Regions from separate parts of the Paenibacillus sp. RU5M genome, predicted to be linked through region 3. Evidence: riboswitches for the same ligand, from Rfam matches in the RefSeq annotation. Region 3 holds a riboswitch; each other region holds the start of a gene.
The links. A riboswitch is a leader RNA that binds a small molecule or an ion and turns the genes downstream of it on or off. The one in region 3 is predicted to bind cyclic di-AMP.
Positions count from the first base shown of each region.

Region 1: another riboswitch for cyclic di-AMP. It lies ahead of CRO25_RS31100 (3D domain-containing protein); the one in region 3 lies ahead of CRO25_RS10090 (C40 family peptidase).
Region 2: another riboswitch for cyclic di-AMP. It lies ahead of CRO25_RS03465 (3D domain-containing protein); the one in region 3 lies ahead of CRO25_RS10090 (C40 family peptidase).

Region 1 is NZ_OBQM01000020.1:51,499-53,693, reverse strand. Features, by position in the region: gene CRO25_RS31105 (TatD family hydrolase) at 1-136, shown strand, start outside; cyclic di-AMP (ydaO/yuaA leader) riboswitch at 378-631, shown strand; gene CRO25_RS31100 (3D domain-containing protein) at 905-2,089, shown strand.
Region 2 is NZ_OBQM01000001.1:727,859-730,053, reverse strand. Features, by position in the region: gene CRO25_RS03470 (polysaccharide deacetylase family protein) at 1-362, shown strand, start outside; gene CRO25_RS03465 (3D domain-containing protein) at 495-1,163, opposite strand; cyclic di-AMP (ydaO/yuaA leader) riboswitch at 1,166-1,362, opposite strand; gene CRO25_RS03460 (amino acid ABC transporter ATP-binding protein) at 1,648-2,195, opposite strand, start outside.
Region 3 is NZ_OBQM01000002.1:946,064-948,258, reverse strand. Features, by position in the region: gene CRO25_RS10100 (hypothetical protein) at 110-328, shown strand; gene CRO25_RS10095 (carboxymuconolactone decarboxylase family protein) at 446-775, shown strand; gene CRO25_RS10090 (C40 family peptidase) at 880-1,344, opposite strand; cyclic di-AMP (ydaO/yuaA leader) riboswitch at 1,350-1,481, opposite strand; gene pelA (pectate lyase) at 1,895-2,195, shown strand, end outside.

The DNA of each region.
Region 1 (2,195 bases), on a different contig from region 3:
TTATCGTGGAAAACGAAATGAGACAGCGCATGTACGTCTGGTTGCAGAAGCAGCTGCGGAAATTAAAGGCATTTCGGTAGAGGAAATTGCAGCAATAACGACCAAAAATGCCATGGAACGATTTGGGATTCGTTAAAAGATCGAGCAAAACGGGTGAAAAAGTGAGTTAGGCGGAGTTAATTTGCTTTTTGATCCAAATAAATCAAGAATATTACAATATTTTAACCAAATATTTAGAAAAACGTACTTGAACAACGCTTTACAACATGCATAGAAACAGGATATCATCTTTTCAGTGAATTGTTGTGCGGAAAATTGGACAGATGTTCGGGGGATGAACAAAGGGACACTTTCCGATGAAACAACATTACTTTCATGAATCAGTCTCGCTGAGTCTCCGTTAACGGAGAGCGGGGGAACCAATAGGGCTTAAACATCGGTGATTGCAGCCGATGCGCAACATGCGCTGACCCAAAAGCAGCGTATGAATCTGCGAAGCCGTATTTGATTTCTTCTTTGGGTCTCGGGGTGAATTCAAGGGCGTCCGCCATGAGCGGATGACCGGAGATAGGGCGGCTCTCTTTCGCCCGAACCCGACAGCTAACCTCGCAAGCGGAAAAAGAGAGGCAACCTCGTGCATGAATTTCCGATATTCAGAATCATTCGGAAGCCACGAAAGAGTTCCTCTTAAACTCTTTCTTTGGCTTTTTTGTTTTTGAATAAAAGAAATACTGTCATCATACGGTAAGTATTCAGGAGGATGACATCATGTTGCGAAGATTGATTCATGGTGCAGAACCGGATTATGTTGGTCCGATCTGTGTTCTGTAGAAAATTTGGTATAGTCGCGTCAAAGACATCATGCATTACTTTAGACGGCGAGGCTATGAAGGAGGACGGAGAAGTGGGCACATTCCAACCAGAAGAGACCCATGAGTCACGATCATCCAGTAAGTCTTTCGCGTTGCGGTGGAAGCATGAGAACTTGCGTCAAATGGCATTGATCGCGATTTTCTCAATTGCGCTTACAATCATGATCTTGTTAGTCGTTTACGGTCAGGCCGGGAAACAAATTTCACTGGTTATTGATGGCAAAGCTCAAGCGGTAGAGACTCGTACAGGAATGCTTCAGGAAATGCTGGAGGAGCAGTCAATCACAGTCAGCCCTCACGATCAGGTATCCATGCCCTTGAATGGGGCTATCACAGATGGAGACCGCATCGTTATTGAGCGGGCCGTTCCAGTTAATATTACGGCAGACGGGGACACCAAGACTCTGTATACAACCGATTCATCGGTAAAAGATGCGATTAAAAAATCAGGTATTCAGATTGCAAGTGAAGACAAAGTATATCCGGCGCTTGGAACCACTATTGAAGCGGATATGAAAATCCGTGTAGTGCGGGTAACAAAGCGTACGGTGGAAGTGGAACATCCGATTGCTTATAAAGTGATCAAAACGGCTGACCCTAGCTTGTACAAAGGCGACAATCGTGTCGTTGTGAGCGGTAAAGAAGGCACACTTGTACAGCATATTGAAAAAGTGTTTCAGGATGGAGAATTGGTCTCCAAAAAAATGGTGGGTAAATCGGTCGCAACGAATCGCGTCGATAAAGTGATTGCCATTGGTACCAAAGCCAAACCTGTTGTGAAAGAGCCAGTGATTCAGACGGTATCGGCGCAGACTTCCACGACAAAAACAGCAACAACCACGAACTCGAAGAAAACCGCTGCCTCGGGCAGCAAAGTAATTACCGTCTCAGGCAGTTCTTTTAAATATTCAAAAGTGTTGAAAAATGTATCCATGACGGCATACTCTTCTGAAGAGCCCGGTATCGGCACAAAAACAGCATCAGGTACTCGGGTAACTGAGGGACGTACCATTGCGGTTGATCCCAAAATCATTCCGATTGGCTGGTGGGTGTATATCGAGGGCCTTGGCTTCCGTCGTGCGGAAGACACAGGTGGTGCCATTAAAGGCAACAAAATTGATGTGTATTATGATAGTGTGAAGCATGCCCTGAACTTCGGACGGAAGAAAGGCAAGACGGTATATGTGATTGGTCCGGTGAAGCCGGAAGCGAACTAAAATCGTTTTACTTTGAAATGGGAATGCTATAAAATATAAGCATGAATGATTCATGCGGAATATGCGGCGGAGGGGTCTGAATTCAGTCTCCCCCGCCGTTTGGCAG
Region 2 (2,195 bases), on a different contig from region 3:
AAATCTTACATACCGGGGATATTATTCGGAATCTGGCGGGCTACACTCCCAAAATGATTCGTCCACCTTATGGCGACATTAATGAGCAACAGCTGCAATGGGCGGCCAAACAACATTACAGCATTGTGAATTGGAACGTCGATTCCCTGGACTGGAAGGGCCTCTCCAAAGAGGAAGTCAAACAAAACATCCTGTCGGCCGTTAAACCAGGTTCCATTGTTCTGCAACATGCAGGAGGCGGTGTCGGATCGAAGCTGAGTGGTACCATCGAGGCGTTGCCTGAAGTTATCGAGGAATTGCGAAACCGCGGGTACGAGCTGGTGACTTTGGACGAAATGCTGGAACTGCCAAAGGGTAAATAGATTTAGAATACGGCAGTCGGATATTCAAAAGGGTGTCCTTCATTCACATTATCGTGATTGGAGAACACCCTTTATTGTTTAATTTAGATTTAGTTGGAGTCACATATGATGATGTGCAGCTACGCTTTGATTTTATTTCAAAATGTAAAGTTCAACATCCTGAATACCAAATGTGCTCACGGATTGCTTGCTGCCAGGAATAAAGATATCGATCTTGTGACCTTTAATGGCACTACCCACATCACGAGCCGTTGCTACAAATGCCTGTTTTGGCAGTCCTGGATGTGTATGACCTGTCACCAGTACCTTTGTACCCAATGGAATGATACTTGGGTCTACTGCAATGGTACCCAATTCAAGCGGATTACCGAAGTAATCCACGGCACCCCATCCTCCATTTTCGGAAGCGTCTGCGGAGTATGCTGTTGCTTTGACGTCGACAGCTTTGCTGTAATCAAACGTTTTACCCCAGGCTTGTACAACTTTACTATCTGCATTAACGTCAAGGCTTGCGGCAGTTACCGTTTTGGCCTCCGTTTTAGCTGCTGCAGCAGAAGCTGTGTTCGTTGTTTTACCAGGGATCGTAATTTTCAAACCACCATAAATGTTGTAAGCTGAAATGTCATTGTTAGCTTTAATAAGAGCGTTAAGTCCAACTCCATATTGTTTGGATAAGGTGTAGAAGGTATCCCCCTCTTTGGCCACATGAACTGAATCAGCATGAGCCGGAACGGCCTGAATGAGCATTGCTGCTGTCAGCAAAGCTGTTGCTGTTTTGGCTATACGTTTCTTGTTAATCATGGTCTTCCTCCCTCATTATGCCTGCGAAGTTAGTTGTCGGATTCGGATGGAGGAAACCACCCTATAGGTTCAATTACATTAATAATTTATGTAGCCCTAATTCACCCCAAGCCGTGTGCAAATGATTCTTCCCCAAGCACACTCTGCATCGTTACATCCCCCACACTCCCAACTCCGGAAGTTTCGGCAGGAACAAATATATCACAACTTTGTAACCAAGAGTCGTAGTAAATGTTACCATCTGGCTAATTCACTTCAATATTTTTGCTGAATTCAAGCGACTTTTTCAAAAAAATGTCTATTTGAGCTTATATCGTTGATGACAGAAACGTTACTTTTTATGTAAATCCGTGCGTATTTACACGCAACAAAACAATCCCTGCCGGCAGGTCGCCGACAGGGATGTATGAGGGAATAAGAATTCTCATCCACAGTATATACTTTACATTTACATGCAATTAATCCTAATGATTACTCGGATGGATTAGAGCACTTTAGCAAGGAAGTCACGTGTACGTGCATGCTTGGGCTCACCAAACACTTCAGCAGGCGTTCCTTCTTCTACAATAACCCCGCCATCCATGAACAGGATGCGGTCCCCTACTTCGCGTGCGAAGCCCATCTCATGCGTTACAATAACCATAGTCATGCCGCCCTCTGCAAGCCGCTTCATGACATCCAGTACTTCACCGACCATTTCAGGGTCCAGTGCTGAAGTAGGCTCGTCAAACAGCATGACATGCGGCTGCATCGCAAGCGCTCTTGCAATAGCGATCCGTTGTTTCTGTCCACCGGACAGCTGATTTGGATAAGCGTCTTTTTTGTCAGACAGGCCCACCGTCTTCAGCAAATCTGCGCAGATTTGTTCCGCTTCCTGTGCAGATTGTTTTTTCACTTTAATGGGAGCAATCGTAATGTTCTGCTGCACCGTTTTGTGCGGGAACAGATTGAAATGCTGGAATACCATCCCCATTTTTTCACGAGTTGCATTAATGTTGTGTTTAGGGTCAGTGATCGAAACTCCCTCAAAGT
Region 3 (2,195 bases):
ATACTTTCGAATGACATGACAGTCCAATACAGTCACGTGAGACCTAAATGACTTTTCATTTAGGTCTCTTTTTGTAAATAATTTTTTTGGGAAAGTAGGCGTCGGAAATATGATCAGTGATGCACAATTGGATGCACTGCGTTTATCGGGTGAAAAAGTAAGGGTAGTACGGGACGAGATTCAGTCCAATGATGTGACAGGTATTGTAGTGGCTTGGGACGGGGAGCAGGTACTCATTCGCCGTCAGAATCGTCGTGTGGTCAAGCTTGATCGGAATTACCGATATCAATTGTTCAGCGAACCACGCGAGAGCCTGCTCGAAGAATAGGACATGCCTATTTAGGTTCATTTACCATGGATGTTTTGGCATAATTACACCTCTCCGGAGAGAAGATAGGTACAGTGAGAGCTTGTAACATATCAGCCGAGAGGATGTGCGGTAACCATGACACTGATGAATGATAAGGTTCATGCCTATAAAGATCAGATTGGTGAATTAAGCGATGTGCTGCCAGCTGTGGTGAAGTCTTATCATGAGTTCACTGGAGAATGCTTTCAGGCAGGGGCGATTGATGCCAAGACCAAACAGCTGATTGCGCTGGGTATTGGACTGTTTGCGAACAATGAGGTATGTACGTTTTACCATGTGGAAGAGGCACGTGCCAAAGGAGCGACCGATCAGGAGATTATGGAGACGGTTGCTGTGGCTGGAGCGGTAGGCGGAGGCCATGCGCTGTCTCAGGGTGCAATGAGAGTACAGAAGGCTTTACATTAAGTATAGAAGTCTACAGCACACCGGATTTGTAAACAAAAGCCCCAAACAAAGAGGAGGTCCCGGATTCACCCGGAGCCTCCTCTTTGCACTATATCAAATCAAACTTATATTTTGCCCAGCATTTTGTTATACATAAATTGTCCTGTTACCCGGCGTGCTGTTACGTAACGATCATTGAAGTAAGGATTGGATAATTGTGTGATGCTGACACCCTTGCTGCTTGAAGCATGAGCGAACTGTCCGCCCCCGATATATACACCTGTATGTGAAATGCCATTGCCCATCGTATTAAAGAATACCATGTCACCAGTACGCAGATTAGCTTTGGATACCGGAGTTCCGGCCTTAGCTTGTTGCTGGGAAGTGCGTGGTAATTCAATGCTATATTTGTTGAAAATATATCTCATAAATCCAGAGCAATCAAATCCGGCCATTGTTGTGCCGCCCCATTTGTAAGGTATGCCTGTCATGTTGTTAACGACGGTGTTGATACTGCTTGCCTCTGTGCTTGCTGCACCGGATGTAAATAGAACTGCTGCTCCAAAAATGGAGATGATAAGCTTTTTCAAAATTTTTGTTCTCCCTTCGATGCCTACGGAGTTAGCTAAGGGTTCGGTAGAAGGTTCCCTATATTTCCTATGTATAAGAATAATTCACCCAAAATGGTTCCCCCGTTTTCAAACATGAAACTCGGCAAATGAATAATTAAGTTTTTGTAACCTTTTGAAACTATATTGCATAAATGCGAAAATGTCAAACCGATTTTGAACACTTCTTATCATCTCAATGTTAACGGAATTATCGCTATTTATGTAGAAATAACTCGAATATTGGGTTTTAATAGATGACAAAAAAGTAACTACTGTTTCAAATGGAGAAAAATTGGATAATTTATTGGCTTTCTCACATTTCGATTAGACGATACCTAAAGGTTAAGACAAAGAATTTGTTACATATTGTTGCAATTATTGACAAAATTCATTGTTTTGCATAGAATTCTTTTTATCTAATCCACTTATTGGATGAAAAGAAATAGTTTGAGTTTAAAAACAAATATAAGGAGGGGAGACGCTCAAGGAAAACAGTTTGCAGAAAATGAATTGGGGAGTGTTCTAAACGATGTTGAAGGCACAAGCAAGGTTTGCATCTTTGGTAATGGCATGTACAATGGTTTTCTCTGTTGTCGGAATGGTATTTCAGCCTGCTGCTAAGGTATCTGCTGCAGACGCATCTGGAACGACAGCAAGTATCTCAGATATTTTGAAGAATCAACGTCCTGACGGGGGATGGAAGAAGGATTACAAAGAAACAAGTGGTGAGTGGGCCAAATCTACGATTGATAATAAAGCTACATACTCAGAAATTAGAAGATTAGCCAAGGAATTTAAAAAGACAAATGATCCGCGATATTCGGCTGCTG